Regions from separate parts of the Variovorax sp. 05T418 genome, predicted to be linked through region 3. Evidence: predicted binding sites of a transcription regulator. Region 3 holds the regulator's gene; each other region holds the start of a gene.
The links. The regulator sigma-54, encoded in region 3, starts transcription at its own class of promoters, with help from an activator protein. The targets are predictions, from matches to a motif close to TGGCANGNAANCTGCTTT.
Positions count from the first base shown of each region.

Region 1: the regulator sigma-54 is predicted to act here: its motif matches at 1,834-1,851, upstream of AC1DMS_RS24305 (transglutaminase family protein).
Region 2: the regulator sigma-54 is predicted to act here: its motif matches at 1,788-1,805, upstream of hmpA (NO-inducible flavohemoprotein).
Region 4: the regulator sigma-54 is predicted to act here: its motif matches at 2,112-2,129, upstream of atzF (allophanate hydrolase).

Region 1 covers NZ_JBFTLJ010000014.1:34,555-38,731, forward strand. The annotation lists gene AC1DMS_RS24300 (DNA internalization-related competence protein ComEC/Rec2) at 1-1,783, opposite strand, end outside; gene AC1DMS_RS24305 (transglutaminase family protein) at 1,924-4,177, shown strand, end outside.
Region 2 covers NZ_JBFTLJ010000001.1:574,285-578,461, forward strand. The annotation lists gene AC1DMS_RS02865 (response regulator) at 1-51, opposite strand, end outside; gene AC1DMS_RS02870 (hypothetical protein) at 209-490, opposite strand; gene hmpA (NO-inducible flavohemoprotein) at 566-1,750, opposite strand; gene norR (nitric oxide reductase transcriptional regulator NorR) at 1,889-3,466, shown strand; gene AC1DMS_RS02885 (hypothetical protein) at 3,710-3,940, shown strand; gene AC1DMS_RS02890 (xanthine dehydrogenase family protein molybdopterin-binding subunit) at 3,995-4,177, opposite strand, start outside.
Region 3 covers NZ_JBFTLJ010000011.1:81,961-86,137, forward strand. The annotation lists gene lptB (LPS export ABC transporter ATP-binding protein) at 1-723, shown strand, start outside; gene AC1DMS_RS21685 (RNA polymerase factor sigma-54) at 741-2,333, shown strand; gene AC1DMS_RS21690 (phospholipase D family protein) at 2,344-3,948, shown strand; gene AC1DMS_RS21695 (LysE family translocator) at 3,959-4,177, opposite strand, start outside.
Region 4 covers NZ_JBFTLJ010000009.1:53,578-57,754, reverse strand. The annotation lists gene AC1DMS_RS18800 (AmpG family muropeptide MFS transporter) at 1-1,021, opposite strand, end outside; gene AC1DMS_RS18795 (M48 family metallopeptidase) at 1,080-1,946, shown strand; gene atzF (allophanate hydrolase) at 2,158-3,867, shown strand; gene AC1DMS_RS18785 (ABC transporter substrate-binding protein) at 3,885-4,177, shown strand, end outside.

The DNA of each region.
Region 1 (4,177 bases), on a different contig from region 3:
GGCCGGCGTCGCTCTCGAGGCTGTAGCGCGGACCCGCGTCGTACAGCAGGCTGTGCGTCGCGGTGCGCACGAGGATCGCATTCCCCTGCCCGATGTCCGCAGCCAGCAGTTCGAACTGCCCCGCGGCCGGCCGGGGCGCGTGCCAGAGCAGCACCGGCAAGAGGAGCGGCAGGCCCAGCGTGCGCAGCGACCACGGCAGCCGCATCGCAAGCAGGACGCCGCCCGCCACGCCGCAGGCCGCCATCCACACGGGCGGCGCCGCCATCGAGAGCGTGGCATACGGCAGTGCGGCCAGCCACCGCAGCAGCAGGGCCAGCGCCTGCACGGCCCAGGCGGCAAGCTCCCAGAGCGGCGGCGCCACCGCCCCCAGCATCGCCAGCGGCGTGACCACCAGCGTGACCCAGGGGATCGCCACCGCATTGGCCAGCAGCCCCACCACCGACACCTGCTGGAAAAGCAGCAGGCTCAATGGCGTCAGCGCCAGCGTGATCACCCACTGCTCGCGGAAGAAGGCCAGCAGCCGGGCCGACCGGCCCGCCGCCTCCTCGGCCGGCCGCATGAAGCCGGTCGCGAACAGGATGCCGACCGCCACGAAGCTGAGCCAGAAGCCGGCCTGCATCAGCGCCCACGGGTCGACGGCCACCACCACCGCCGCGATCAGCAGCCAGACATGGGGCCACGGCCAGCGCCGCCCCGTGAGCCGCAGCAGCGCCGCGGTCGCGAGCATCCACACCGTGCGCTGCGAAGGCACGCCCCAGCCGCTGAAAAGCGCATAGAGCCCGGCCAGCAGCACGCCGCCGGCCAGCGCGGCCTGCGGCGCGGGAACGCGAAGCATCAGCCAGCCGCTGCGCCGCCACAGCGCGCCCACCACGTGCGCGGCAAGCCAGGCGAACATGGTGATGTGCAGCCCCGAGATCGACATCAGGTGGGCCACGCCGGTGGCGCGGAACACGTCCCAGTCGCTGCGGTCGATGGCGCCTTGGTCGCCGGTGACGAGGGCGGCGATGACGCCGGCCTGCCGCGCGTCGGCCACGCGCTCGAACACCGCGTCGCGCACCGCCTCCCGCGCACGCTCGATCGGATGCAGCCATGTGGATTGCAGGCGTGCCGGCGCGGCATCGCGGGCGCCGGTTCGCACATAGCCGCTGGCATGCACGCCCTGCTCCCAGAGCCACAGTTCGCTGTCGAAGCCGTGCGGATTGAGATTGCCGTGCGGCGCCTTGAGCCGCACCGTGAGGCGCCAGCGCTCGCCCGCATGCAGCGCGGCCGCGTCGCCGGCGGTGGCTCGGCCTTCCGTGGCGCGCCCCCAGAGAGAGCTGTCCTCGCGGTACCAGCCGAGCGCGATGCGCGCCGGAACGCGTGGCGCAGCCCCGGCGCGCCCATCCGCCCAGCGCGCCGACTCCACATCGAGCCGAAAGCGCGTGCCGCCCTCGTTGCGCTGGGGCATCTGCGCGACCACGCCCACCACCCGCAGGTCGCGGCCTTCGAGGGCCGGGTCGAGCGCGCCCGCTGCGTAGACCGCCGCGCGCCAGCCCGCGAGCCCGCCGGCGGCAAGCGCACCGCAGGCCAGCGCAAGGGCCATCGCAAGCCCTGCTGGCATGCGAAGGTGCCATCGCCATCGGCGCGACAGCACCGCCAGCCCCGCAAGGCCCGCGAAGAGCAGCGCCGCATAGGCACCCGCGCTCCACAGCCGCGGCTGCTGCAGTTGCAAGGCCGCGCCGAGCAGCGATCCGCCCAGCGCAGCAAAGGCCCACGACGCCGCCGCGGCACGTGCCGGTCTCACCGGCCAACTCCATAACACATGATGCAAACCCTCCCCATGCTCGCGCTCAGTGGCGCGTTAATTGCTTTGCTTCTGGGCTAGTATGCGTCTCACAAGAGACATCTTTTCGATGCAATCTCGCAGTACTGCACACAAAACGCATGTCCATTCACGCCGCACTCCACCACGTCACCCACTACAAATACGACCGCCTGGTGCAGTTGGGCCCGCAGGTCGTGCGCTTGCGCCCCGCGCCGCACTGCCGCAGCAACGTCATCTCGTATTCGCTGCAGGTCGAGCCGGCCGAGCACTTCGTCAACTGGATGCAGGACCCGTTCGCCAACTACCAGGCGCGGCTCGTGTTTCCCGAGAAGACGCGCGAGTTCAAGGTCACGGTCGACCTGGTCGTCGAGATGGCGGTCTACAACCCCTTCGACTTCTTCCTCGAACCGCAGGCCGAGAACTTCCCGTTCAAGTACACCGCCTCGCAGGCCGAGGAACTCGCGCCCTACCTCGTCACCGAGGAACCCACGCCGCTGCTCGCGGCCTACCTCGACAAGATCGAGCGCAAGGAGCAGCGCACCATCGACTTCCTGGTCGGCCTCAACCAGCAGGTGCAGCAGGACGTCAACTACCTGATCCGCATGGAGCCCGGCGTGCAGACGCCGGAAGAAACGCTCACCAGCGGCAGCGGCTCCTGCCGCGACTCGGGCTGGCTGCTGGTGCAGCTGCTGCGCCATTGCGGCCTGGCCGCGCGCTTCGTCTCGGGCTACCTGATCCAGCTCACGCCCGACGTCAAGGCGCTCGACGGCCCGAGCGGCACCACGGTCGACTTCACCGACCTGCACGCCTGGTGCGAGGTCTTCCTGCCCGGCGCGGGCTGGATCGGCCTGGATGCCACCTCGGGCCTTTTGGCCGGCGAAGGCCACATCCCGCTCGCCTGCACGCCCACGCCTTCGAGCGCCGCGCCCATCGAAGGCGGGGTGGACGAAGCCGAGGTCGACTTCGGCCATGAGATGAAGGTCACGCGCATCTACGAATCGCCGCGCGTGACCAAGCCCTACACCGAGGAGCAATGGGCCGAGGTGCTCGCGCTCGGCGACGCTGTCGATGCGCGGCTGAAAGCCGGCGACGTGCGGCTCACGATGGGCGGCGAGCCCACCTACGTGGCCACCAGCGACCGCGACGCGCCCGAGTGGAACACCGATGCGCTCGGCCCCACCAAGCGCGGCTATGCCACCGAGCTCGTGCACAAGCTGCGCGCCGAATACGGCCAGGGCGGCTTCCTGCACTTCGGCCAGGGCAAGTGGTACCCGGGCGAGCAATTGCCGCGCTGGGCGCTGTCGATCTTCTGGCGCGCCGACGGCCAGACGCTCTGGCACGACCCCGAACTCTTCGCCGACGAGCGCGTGCCCACGCACTACACGAGCGAAGACGCGCGCCGCTTCACCACCGTGCTGGCGCACAAGCTCGGCATCACCGAGCGCTACGTCCAGCCCGGCTACGAAGACGTCTACTACTACCTCTGGCGCGAACGCCGCCTGCCGGTCAACGTCGACCCCTTCGAATCGAAGCTCGACGACGAGCTCGAGCGCGTCCGCCTGCGCCGCGTGTTCACGCAGAAGCTCGACGCGGTCATCGGCTACATGCTGCCGCTGGAACCCGCCAACGCCAATGCCGACGCGCCCGCGCTCGAAGGCCCGGGCTGGAAGACCGGCCCCTGGTTCCTGCGCGACGACCGGCTCTACCTGATCCCGGGCGATTCGCCGATGGGCTACCGCCTGCCGCTCGATTCGCAGCCCTGGGCCAGCAAGGGCGACTACCCCTACCTGGTCGAGCGCGACCCCACCGCGCCGCGCGCCGCGCTGCCGAGTTCGGCCGACTACCGCGCGCGCTATGCCGTGCCGGCCGGCGGCGCAGCGGGCGCCGACCTGGGCGCCGTGCCCTATGCCTTCGGTGCGCCGCCGGTGGTGCCTGCGGCCCTGCGCATGCAGGCGCCGGGCGAGACGGCCGCCGCAGGCACGGCCGCGAGCGGCGATGCCACCGCAGCCGACGACGCAGCCGCAGCCACCCGCTCTTCCGCCACGCCGTCCACGCGCCAGCCGGTGCGCGGCGAATCGGCCCACTGGGTCACGCGCACCGCGCTGTGCGTCGAAGTGCGCGATCCGCGCCGCGCCAATGGCCCCGCGGCCGAGAAAAAGGGCAGCGCCTCGGGCGTGCTCTATGTCTTCATGCCGCCGCTCGCGCGCCTGGAGGACTACCTGGACCTGGTCGCGGCCGTCGAAGCCACCGCGCAGCAGCTCGGCATGCGCATCGTGATGGAAGGCTATCCGCCGCCGCGCGATCCGCGTCTGAAGATGCTGGCCGTCACACCCGACCCGGGCGTGATCGAAGTCAACATCCATCCGGCCCACA
Region 2 (4,177 bases), on a different contig from region 3:
GTTGTCCCGGATCGTCCGGCTGTCCTCGACAAGGATCGTAGTGAGCGGCATGCATACGCTTTCGGCGTCTGGAGGCTCTTGGGACATCGGAACGCAACCACCAATGCGGTCTTTGTACGGCCCGGCCCTGCTCGTCCTTGTAGGCAAGCTTCTCGACTTGGAGACGGTGCCCAGGAAGCGCGCCGCCGAAGCGCGCGCCGGGGCTTGCTCAGGACGCCTTGCGGTTGCTTTCGGTCTCCAGCGCTTCGGCGACCTTCTCGAGCAGATCGACCGATTTCGACAGCTTCTTCTCGATCTGGCCGGTCTGCTCGATCGCGCGGTCGAGGTCGTCGGTGCGCGTGTCCTCGGAGACGCCCTTGTCCAGCACCACGTGAACGACGGCGAGCTCGTCGGCGGCTTCTTCCACCGTTTTCTTCACCTGCTTGCTTTCGTCCAGCGCGCGTTCGACGGCGCGGCTGCTGCTGCTCTCGGGGGCGTTCAGGGCGGGCATTTGGGATCTCCTCGTGAGTGCACTTTCATCCTATACCCGTGAAGCCGAAGCGTCGACAAGATGGGGTAGCCCGCCTCATGCCTCCAGCGCCTCCAGCGGACCGAAGAATTCGTAGCGCAGCTGCTGCTTGGGCACGCCCAGCGCCAGGCCGCTCGCATACACCGCCTTCATGAAGGGCTTGGGGCCGAGGAAGTAGAGGTCGACGTCGCGGTCGGCCGGCAGTTGCTGCGCGAGCAGCTCGCGCGTGACGAAGCCGGTCGCATGCGGCCGGTCGGATTCGCGCGGCGCGTCGTAGACGTAGAGCGGCTTCACGTTGGCATGCCGGGCGGCCAGCGCATCGACGCGCGAGCGGAACGCATGGGCGCCGCCATGCCGCGCGGCGTGGATGAAGTGCACCGGCCGGCCGGTGTGCGCCATCGACTCGAGCATGCTCATGGCCGGCGTGATGCCCACGCCGCCTGTCACCAGCACCAGCGGCCGCACGCGCTCGCCGGCGGGCTGCAGCACGAAGTCGCCGCAAGGCGCCTGCACACGCAAGACGGTGCCGACCCCGGCCTTCTCGTGCAGCCAGTTGGAGGCGCGGCCGCCCTCTTCCTGCTTGACGCTGATGCGGTAGAAGGGCTTGCCCGGCGCATCGGACAGCGAATAGTTGCGCCGCAGCGGCTCGCCGTCGATGTTCAGCACCAGCGTGAGGTACTGGCCGGGCGAGAACGCGAGCAGCGGGCCGCCGTCGGTCGGCTCCAGGTAGAAGGAGGTGATGACGTCGCTCTCCTGCTCGCGGCGCGCCACGCGGAACTCGCGCTCGCCGCGCCAGCCGCCGGTCTGCGCGGCATTGGCGCGGTAGACCTCTTCCTCTGCGGCAATCAGCAGCGCCGCCAAAGATTGGTAGGCCTCGCCCCAGGCCGCGATGATCTCGTCGGTGGCGGCTTCGCCGAGCACGTCCTTGATGGCCTGCAGCAGGCAGCCGCCGACGATCGGGTAGTGCTCGGGCAGCACGCCCAGCGCGGCGTGCTTCTGGATGATGCGCGGCAGCGCGCCTGCAATCTCTTCGAGCCGGTCGATGTGCGTGGCATAGGCCAGCACCGCGCCCGCCAGTGCGCGGGCCTGGCTGCCGGCGGCCTGGTGCGCCTCGTTGAAGAAGGCCTTCACCTCCGGATGGCTCTCGAACATGATCCGGTAGAAGTGGCTGGTGATGGCCTCTCCGTGCGCCTGGAGCGCGGGAACGGTGGCTTTGACGATGGCGATGTTTTGCGGGGTCATCTGTGGCTTTCGGGGTCGGCAGTTGGGATGCTTTTCCTTCTCACGATCCGTGCCAGCTCCTGGCCCCCCGCAAGTGCCCGCCGCCGCTGGGGATTTGCGATACGTGGTCAAATTCGCAACAGGATCCATGTTGTATTTATGACCACAAACAGTGTCAATTCGACCACGGGCGAAGCGGCCGCGGCCACCGAGGCGCAGCGCTACCGCTCGCTCCTTGCCGCTGCGCGCGGCCTCGTGCGATGCGATGCCGCCGCGCTGCTGCGGCTCGACGGCGACGTGCTGCGGCCGCTGGCCGTGGACGGCCTGAGCGACGAAACCCTGGGGCGGCAGTTCCCCGTGGCCTCGCACCCGCGCTTTGCCCGCCTGCTCGAGAGCGGGCGGGGCCTGCGCTTCCCGCACGACTGCGGCCTGCCTGACCCGTACGACGGCCTCGTCGCGGGCCAGCCGGGCATCCTGCCCGTGCACGACTGCATGGGCGCGCCGCTGCGCCTGCGCGGTGCCACCTGGGGCTTGCTGACACTGGACGCGCTCGACGCCGGCACCTTCGAGGCCGTGGGCCCGGCACAGCTCGACGCGCTGGTGGCGCTGGTCGAAACCGGCATCGAGGCTGCCCACACGATCCAGGAAATGGAAGCGCGCGCCATGCGCGAGCAGGCCGTGGCCCAGGCCCTGCGCTCGGGCCGCGGCGCCACGCGCGAGCTCCTTGGCAGCAGCCCCGCGATGAAGCAGCTGTGCAGCGAGATCGACACGGTCGCGGTGTCCGACCTCACGGTGCTGCTGCTCGGCGAGACCGGCGTGGGCAAGGACCTGGTGGCGCAGCGCCTGCATGCGCGCTCGCGCCGCAGCGACCAGCCGCTGGTGCAGGTGAACTGCGCGGCGTTGCCCGAGACGCTGGCCGACAGCGAGCTCTTCGGCCACAAGCGCGGCGCCTTCACCGGCGCGGTGCAGGACCGCAACGGCAAGTTCGAGATCGCCGATGGCGGCACGCTCTTTCTCGACGAGGTCGGCGAACTGCCGCTGACGGTGCAGGCCAAGCTGCTGCGCGTGCTGCAGAGCGGCGAGCTGCAGCGGCCCGGCAGCGACCGCACGCTGAAGGTCGACGTGCGCGTGATCGCGGCCACCAACCGCGACCTGCCCGCGGCGATCGCGCAGGGCCGCTTCCGGGCCGACCTCTACCACCGGCTCTCGGTCTATCCGCTGGTCGTGCCGCCGCTGCGCGAGCGCGGGCGCGACGTGGTGGCGCTCGCGGGCGGCTTCCTTGAAGAGAACCAGCATCGCCTGGGCGCGCGCAACCTGCGGCTGTCGCCGGCCGCCAAGGCCGCCCTGCTCGCGCACGGCTGGCCCGGCAACGTGCGCGAGCTGGAGCATGTGATCAGCCGCGCGTCGCTGCGCGCCTTCAGGGAGCAGCGCCGCGGCGCGCGCTGGACGGCGATCGAGCCGCATCACCTGGCGCTGGAGGCTGCGGCGGCCGGCGGTCCGGCAGCGTCGCCTGCGCCACCTGCACCGGCGCCGGCAGGCCAGCACGCGGGCGTTGCCAGTGGCGGCGCCACGCTGCGCGAAGCCACCGAGGCCTTCCAGCGCGCCTGGCTCGCCGATGCGCTGGCGCGGCACCGCGGGCACGTGGCCAATGCGGCGCGCGAGGCCGGCATCGACCGCAGCAACTTCCACCGGACGCTGCGCAAGCTGGGCGTGCCGCGGCCGGAAAGCACGCCCTGAGCCCCGTGCATCCCATGCCGGAGGCATCGGCATACCCCAACGGTCCGCGCAGCCACTCACCACTTTGTGGGAGTGTTAACAGTTACCAATCTCAACACAATGGCGCGAAATTTAGACAAACAATTACGCAACGTAGCTGCCTGGAGCTGAGAGGTTCCAGCGACAGACAAGCTCGGTGCCGTGAACCCTTTGGAGCTTGTCTTGCACAACCTGTTTTCAAGTTGCACGTGCGGCTTTGCCCACATGAAACGGCTCCAGCGGCGGCTGTGGATGCGCCTGTTCCCTTCGCTGCGGCTTTATCGCTGCGCCCAGTGCGGCCGCATACAGCTTGCGCCGCGCCGGGCCGTCGAACAGGCGATCGCCACGCGGCTGGCCCAGGAAGCAACGCTTCGGCGGCCTGCGGAGCCGAGCCCGAATGCCGCTTTGGGTGGGCACATCGAGGAGGCCGAAGCTTCGCCGGCGCTGCGCCGTTAGGGCGCACACCGTTCCGTGCCCGCCCGGCTCAGTGCATGCGCGTCGGGGTGCGGCTCATGCCGGTTTTGTGTCAGCCAGGTCGAACGGCAGCTGCCGCAGCGGCTTGCCCGTCAGTTGCGCGATCGCGTTCGCAAAAGCCGGCGCCAGCGGCGGCAGGCCCGGCTCGCCGATGCCCTTGGGCGGTTCCGCGCTCGGCACGATGTGCACGGCGAACTCGGGCATGTCGGTGATGCGCGG
Region 3 (4,177 bases):
AAGAGCTACGGCAGCCGCAAGGTCGTGCGGGATGTCTCGCTCGACGTGCAAAAGGGCGAGGTCGTCGGGCTGCTCGGCCCCAACGGCGCCGGCAAGACCACCTCGTTCTACATGATCGTGGGGCTGGTGCGGGCCGATGCGGGCGAGATCACCATCGACGGCGAGCCCATCGCCCACATGCCGATCCACCGGCGCGCGCGCATGGGCCTGAGCTACCTGCCGCAGGAAGCCTCGATCTTCCGCAAGCTCACGGTCGAGGAAAACGTGCGCGCCGTGCTCGAGCTCCAGCGCGAGCCCGACGCCAGCGGCAAGCCCGCGCCGCTAACCAAGCAGCGCATCGAGGAGCGCCTCTCGGGCCTTTTGGCCGACCTGCGGGTGGACCATCTTCGCGATTCGCCCGCGCTCGCGCTCTCGGGCGGCGAGCGGCGCCGGGTCGAGATCGCCCGCGCGCTGGCCACGCAGCCGCGCTTCATCCTGCTGGACGAGCCCTTTGCCGGCATCGACCCGATCGCGGTGATCGAAATCCAACGGATCATCAGCTTCCTGAAGGAGCGCGGCATCGGCGTGCTCATCACCGACCACAACGTGCGTGAAACGCTGGGCATCTGCGATCACGCGTTCATCATCAGCGACGGGCATGTGCTGGCACAAGGCACACCCTCGGAGATCGTCGACAACGCCGAAGTACGCAGGGTGTACCTCGGCGAGCACTTCCGGATGTAAGGGAGGAGTCGGTCTCCATGAAGCAAGGGCTGTCCCTTCGCGTTTCGCAGCACCTGGCGCTCACGCCCCAGCTGCAGCAGTCGATCCGGCTGCTGCAGCTGTCCACGCTCGAACTGAGCCAGGAAGTGGAGCAGATGCTGGACGAGAACCCGTTCCTCGAACGCACCGCGGAAGAAGCCGCGCGCGAGGAATTCGGGCTCGACGCCATCGACACGCCGGTGCCGCGCGACGAGGCCGGTGAAGCCGCCGAGGGCGAATTCAGCTCGGCCCCGGCCAGCAGCGCGACCGCCACGTCCAGCGAAACCGCCTCCACGGCCGAGTCCGAGGTTCCCGCCGCCGACGCCACCGAGCGCGAGCCCGACTGGGAAGGCGACGGCACCGTCGACATGGCGCCCGACGACAGCGAATGGGGCAGCGATGCCCCCGCGCGCCAGAACAACCTGGGCGACGACGAGCGCGCCGACGCCACCGAGCTCGCGCGCAGCCAGGAGTCGCTGCAGTCCTTCCTGCACCGGCAGGCGCTGAGCCTGCGGCTCAACGAGAACGACAGCGCCGCGCTGCGCTTCCTGATCGAATCGCTCAACGACGACGGCTATCTCGAAGACTCCCTGCCGGCGCTGGCCTCGGGCCTCGCGGGCGACGACAACGACCAGTTCGACGAGCTGGTGCACCACTTCCAGGTGGCGCTCGGCCTGCTGCAGAGCCTGGAGCCGGCCGGCGTCGGCGCGCGCGACCTGGGCGAATGCCTTTGCATCCAGCTGCGCGCGCTCGCCAGCGAAAGCGAGACCGAGGAACAGGCGCTGGTGCGCAAGACCGCCATCGCGATCTGCAAGCAGCCGATGGAGCTGCTCGCGCGGCGCGACTTCAAGCGCCTGGCCACGCTCACGCGCACCAACGAAGAGCTGGTGCGCTCGGCGCTGCAGGTCATCTCGCGCCTGGAGCCCAAGCCGGGCCGCCGTTTTGTCGATGTCGAGCGCAACATCGTGATTCCCGACGTGATCGTCACCAAGATCGGCCGCGGCACCAATGCCAAGTTCCGCGTCATGCTCAACCCCGAAGTGATGCCGCGGCTGCGCGTGCACGACATCTATGCCGGCGCGCTCAAGTCGCACAAGGGCGAGGGCAGCCAGGCGCTGTCGCAGCGGCTGCAGGAGGCGCGCTGGTTCATCAAGAACATCCAGCAGCGCTTCGACACCATCCTGCGCGTGAGCAACGCCATCGTCGAGCGGCAGAAGAGCTTCTTCGTGCACGGCGAGCTCGCGATGCGACCCCTGGTGCTGCGCGAGATTGCCGACGAACTCGGCCTGCACGAATCGACCATCTCGCGCGTGACCACGGCCAAGTACATGTCCACGCCTTTCGGCACGGTCGAGCTCAAGTACTTCTTCGGCTCGGCGCTGGGCACCGAGACCGGCGGCAATGCATCGAGCACCGCGGTGCGCGCGCTGATCAAGCAGTTCGTGAGCTCCGAGAGCATCAAGAAGCCGCTGTCCGACAGCCAGATCTCCGAGATGCTCAAGGAGCAGGGCATCGAGTGCGCGCGCCGCACCGTGGCCAAGTACCGCGAGGCCCTGCGCATCGCGCCCGCCAACCTCCGCAAGGCGCTGTAGAAAGCCGCCGATGGCCCGTCGCCTGCTGTCGCGCTGTGGGCAATGGGTCTTCGCCATGGCGGCGGTGCTGCTGTTCGCCGGCTGCGCCACCCTGCCCGACGAGGCGCCGCGCCCGGGCACCCGGGCCATGGCCGCCTCGGCCGACACCGCGCTCGGCAAGATCGCGCTGGCCTCGCAGCCCGACCCCGACCTGAGCGGCTTTCGCCTGATGCCGGGCGGCGATTTCGCCTTCGACACGCGCATCCAGCTCGCGCGGCGCGCCCAGCGCACGCTCGACGTGCAGTACTACCAGATCGAGAACGACGAGACCGGCCGCTACCTGCTGCGCGCGCTGCGCGATGCGGCCCGGCGCGGCGTGCGCGTGCGGCTCCTGATGGACGATCTCTACACCTCGGGCGAGGACGAGCTGCTGCTCGGCCTGGCCGCCACGCCGAATGTCGAGCTGCGCCTGTTCAATCCCTTTCCGGCCGGGCGCGGCAGCCTGCTCAGGCGCTTCACCGCCTCGCTGTTCGACTTCAGCCGCGTCAACCGGCGCATGCACAACAAGCTCTTCATCGCCGATGGCGCGATGGCGGTGGCGGGCGGGCGCAACATCGGCAACCAGTATTTCAGGCGCACGGCGGGCGAGAATTTTCTCGATCTCGATACCTTCGTCGCCGGCGCGCTGATTCCGCGCCTGGGCGCGCTGTTCGACCAGTACTGGAACAGCGTCTATGTGCGGCCGGTCCAGTCGGTGGTGGCCAGCACACTGACACGTGACGAGCTGCAGAAGCGCTTCGACACCGCCACCGGCCCGGACACCACGCCGCCGCCGCCCCGGCCCGCGCCCAACGACCTGCTCGGCTACAGCCCGATCGCCGAAGACCTGGATGCCGGCAAGCTCGACCTGATCTGGACGCTGGCCGAGGCGTATGCCGATTCGCCCGAGCGCGTGATCGGCAAGACCGCCTCGTACGGCGGCGTGCCGCTGCTCGACGTCGACAGCGTGCGCTACAACGTGGTCGAGCAGATGCGCCGCGCGCGCTCCGAGGTGACCATCGTCTCGCCCTACCTGATCCCGGGCAAGGCGGGGCTCGAAGTGATGCGCGAGATCCGCCGGCGCAACGTGAAGATCAGCATCGTCACCAATTCCTTCGCCGCCACCGACGAGCCGCTGGTCCACACCGCCTACCGCCGCTACCGGCCCGAGATGCTCGAGCTCGGCGCCGAGCTGTACGAACTGAGCACCACGCGCACGCGTCGCAGCGTGCGCCTCGGCCTGTTCGGCACTTCGGTGGGGCGGCTGCATGCCAAGTCGGCGGTGATCGACCGGCAGGTTCTTTTCGTTGGCTCGATGAACTTCGACCCGCGCTCCGAAACGCACAACACCGAGATCGGCCTGTTCATCCGCAGCCCCGAGATGGCGCAGCAGACGCTCAAGCTCATCGAGGTGCTGAAGCAGCAGGGCGCCTACCGGCTGCGCTTTGCGAAGGACAGCGGCAATGCGCGCATCGAGTGGATCAGCGAGGAGGAGGCCGGCCGGACCACCGTGCTGAACGAGGAGCCCGACTCCGATTTCTGGGGCCGCACCATGCTCGAGATGCTGGCGCCGCTGACGCCCGAGAGCCTGCTGTAGTCCGCGCGGCTCAGCTGCTGCTGCGCACGCCCGACAGCAGCTTGAGGCCCAGCAGCACCATCACGCCGCCGGCCGCGCGGTCGATCCAGGCCTTGTAGCGCAGATAGGCCGAGCGCGGCGCCGCCGACGACAGCGCCAGCGCGACGACCGCATACCAGCCGGTCTCGATGCAGAAGATCACCGCCGGCACCGCAAGCGCCAGCGCCAGCGGCACCTCGCGCGGCAGGAA
Region 4 (4,177 bases), on a different contig from region 3:
GCATCAGCACGCGCATCACGCCCAGCCGCATCGACAGCACGCCGCCCACGAAGGCGCCGGCCAGCGTCATGACCACGCCGTAGATCTTGCTGACCGTGGCCACCTCGTCCTTGGTGAAGCCCATGTCCACGTAGAAGGGGTTGGCCATGATGCCCATCACCACGTCGCTGATGCGGTAGATGGCAATCAGCGAGAGGATCAGCGCGGCCTGCCACTTGTAGCGGCGGATGAAGTCGGCAAAGGGCTCGATCAGCACGCTTTGCAGCCATTCGGCCGCGTTCTTCGGCTTGGGCAGCACGCGGCGCACCGGCTCGGGCGAGAGCAGCACGGTCAGCACGCCCACCGCCATCGAGGCCGCCATCACCAGGTAGGCCGTCTTCCACGCGCCGTTCTGGTAGGCCGCCGCGCCCGTGGCGGCCGCTGCTGCCGGCGCCACCTCGGCCCAGGCCGCCACCCACAGCACGCCGGCGCCGGCCCAGATCATCGCCAGGCGGTAGCCTGTTTGATAGGCGGCGGCGAGCGCGGCCTGCTTGCGCGTTTCGGCCGACTCGATGCGGAAGGCGTCCAGCGCGATGTCCTGCGTGGCCGAGCCGAAGGCCACCAGCAGCGCGCACCAGATCAGCGGCGCGAGGCCCTGGCGCGGATCGTTGAGCGCCATGCCGACCAGCCCCGCGACCACCATCCCCTGCGCCAGCAGCAGCCAGCCGCGCCGGCGCCCGAGCAGCGTGGTCAGCGGCGGCAGCGGCAGCCGGTCGACCAGCGGCGCCCAGACCCACTTGAAGCCATAGGCCAGGCCCACCCAGCTCAGGTAGCCGATGGTGGTGCGGTCGATGCCCGCCTCGCGCAGCCGAAAGCTCAGCGTGCCCAGCACCAGCAGCAGCGGCAGGCCGGCGGAAAAGCCCAGCGCCAGCATGCGCAGCGTGGCGGGCTCGAGGTAGACCTTCAGCGCATCGCGCCAGGGCAGGGAGGGGGCGGTGGAGGTTTCGGCGGGCTGGGCAGACATGAACTCCGGATTGTCCATGAGCGCGCGCCGCCTGCCGAGCCGTCTTTTTGTCGGCAATTGTTCCTATGATCCGCGCATGTGCACACGATGCGAGCTTCTTGTTGTTTCTTCCGCGGCTTCCTCGGCGCTGCGCGCCTCGGCATGGCAGCCGCGGCGGGCCTTCCTGCTGGCGGCCGGCGCCGCGCTGGCCGGACCGGCCCTGGCGCAGGTGAACGTGGGCAATGCCTCGGTGGCGCGCAACCTGGTGCCGGCCGACCGGATCGAGGCCGCCGGCGTGCAGCAGTACGGCCAGCTGCTGGAGCAGGCGCGCGCCAAGCGTGCGCTCGCGGGCGACGGCAATGCGCAGCTGCAGCGGCTGCGCACCATCGCGAACCGGCTGATTCCTTTTGCGACGCCGTGGAACGCGCGCGCGCGTGAATGGAAGTGGGAGGTCAACCTGATCGGCAGCAAGCAGATCAACGCCTTCTGCATGCCCGGCGGCAAGATCGCCTTCTTCACCGGCATCCTCGAACAGCTCAAGCTCAGCGACGACGAGGTCGCCATGGTGATGGGCCATGAGATGGCCCACGCGCTGCGCGAGCATGCGCGTGCCCGCATGGCCAAGAGCGCGGGCACCGGCGCGGCGCTTTCCATCGGCGCGCAGCTGCTGGGCCTGGGCCAGATGGGCGATCTGGCGGCGCGCGCCGGCACGCAGCTGCTGACCCTCAAGTTCAGCCGCAGCGACGAGACCGAGGCCGATCTCGTCGGGCTCGAGCTTGCAGCGCGCGCGGGCTACGACCCGCAGGCCTCGGTGTCGCTCTGGAAGAAGATGGCCGCGGCGTCGAAGAACCAGGGCGGCCTCAGCTTTCTGTCGACCCACCCGAGCGGGCCGGACCGGATCCAGAAGCTCGAGGCCAACCTGCCGAAGGTCGAGGGGCTTTACCGGGAAGCCAAGCGTAGCTGAGGTCTTACTCCCTCTCCCTCCGGGAGAGGGCGGGGGTGAGGGCGGCGGCCTTCATATGTGAGCCGCGCTTCATCGGCGGCACGGAGCCCTCACCCCAACCCTCTCCCGGAGGGAGAGGGAGCAAAACCCTGAACAGGATCTTTTGAAGGACGGCCTTCGGTCGCCTGGCACATTGCTTGCATCTCGACTTGTACACAAGTTTGGATGCCTGATGATGGTGCATGAAGAAAACGGATCGGCTGCCGCAGCGTGGATTGCCCGCTTTCCCCGGCCCGTGCCCGGCGCGGACGCGGGGCCTCTCGCCGGCCTGCGCTTCGCCGTCAAGGACAACATCGACGTGGCCGGCGTGCCCACCACGGCCGCCTGCCCGGCCTTCGACCGCCGGCCGGCTGAGCACTCGGCCGTGGTGCAGAAGCTGCTCGATGCCGGTGCATCGCTGCTCGGAAAGACCAACCTCGACCAGTTCGCCTGCGGCCTGAACGGCACGCGCTCGCCGTATGGCGAAGTGCCCAATGCCTTCGACGCGCGCTATGTCTCGGGCGGCTCCAGTTCGGGCTCGGCCTACGTGGTGGCCGCCGGCGAGGCCGATTTCGCGCTCGGCACCGACACCGCCGGCTCGGGCCGCGTGCCCGCCGGGCTCAACAACATCGTCGGGCTCAAGCCCTCGCGCGGCCTGCTGAGCGCCTTCGGCGTGGTGCCCGCCGCCCAGAGCGCGGACTGCGTGTCGATCTTCGCGCGCAGCGTCGGCCTGGCCGTCGACGTGCTTCTTGCAGCCGCCGGGCCTGACGCGCGCGATCCTTACTCGCGGGCACTTGCGCTGCGCAGCCATCCGTTTCCGCCGGCCTTCCGTTTCGGCGTGCCCGACACGCTCCGCTTCTTCGGCGATGCCGCGGCCGAAGAAGCCTTCCGCGATGCGCAGCTGCGGCTCGCCGCCCTCGGCGGCACGGCCGTGGAAATTCCCTACGCGCCGCTGGCCGAGGCCGCCGCGCTGCTCTACGAGAGCGCGCTCGTGGCCGAGCGCTATGCCGCGGTGCGCGGGTTCTTCGATGCGCACGGCTCCCAGGTGATCGAGCCGGTGCGCGGCATCCTCGAAAGCGGCCGCGGCTACAGCGCCGCCGATGTGTTCGAGGCGCAGACCCGGCTGCGTGCCATCGCGCAGCAGGTCGAGCCGATGTGGCGCGGCATCGACCTGCTGCTGGTGCCGACCGCGCCCACGCACTACACGCGCGAGCAGATGCGCGCCGATCCCGTGGTGCTCAACCGCAACCTCGGCGCGTACACCAACTTCGTCAACCTGCTGGACTACGCCGCCATCTCGGTGCCGAGCGCGCTGCGCGCCGACGGCCTGCCCTTCGGCATCACGCTGATCGGCCCGTGCGGCAGCGATCTTGCGCTGGCCGAGCTGGGGCAGCGCTATCACCACGCCAACGGCCTGCCGCAGGGCGCCACGGGCTTGCCGCTGCCCGAGCCGCGCCCCATTCCGGGCCTGGGCGCTTCGCCGGTGCAGGCCATGCCCATCGCCGTCGTCGGCGCGCACCTCTCGGGCATGCCGCTCAATGGCCAGCTCACCGAACGCGGCGCCACGCTGCTGCGTGCCACCACCACCTCGCCGCACTACCGCCTGCACGCCTTGCCGGGCACCGTGCCGCCCAAGCCGGGGCTGCAGCGCAGCACGGCCGGCGGAGCCGCCATTGCGCTCGAAGTGTGGTCCGTTCCCGTGGCCGAGATCGGCAGCTTCCTCGCGCTGATCCCGCCCCCGCTGGGCCTGGGCAGCGTGGAGCTCGCCGACGGCAGCTGGGTGCACGGCTTCATCTGCGAAGGCCATGCGCTCGCAGGCGCCGAAGACGTGAGCCACCACGGCGGCTGGCGTGCCTACATCGCGAGCCGCGCCGCGGCCTCTTCCCAAGCCATTCCAATCTGACCGATCGAGGAGTCTTCATGTGCATTCCTGAGAAATCGCCCGCCGGCGCCGCGTCGCGCCGCCAGTTGCTGCAGGCCGGCGCCGCGGGGCTGGCCGTGCTGGCTGCGCCCGCCATCGTGCGTGCGCAGGCCGCGCCCAAGATCCGCATCGGCTTCTGGCCCGTGGCCGCGGGCCTGCCTTTCTTTGCCGCGGTCGACCGCGGCTACTTCAAGGAAGCCGGCCTCGACGTGGAGCCGCTCAAGTTCGCGGGCGCGCAGCAGGTCATGGAAGGCATGCTCGCGGGCCGCTGCGACGGCAGCTCCAACGGCAC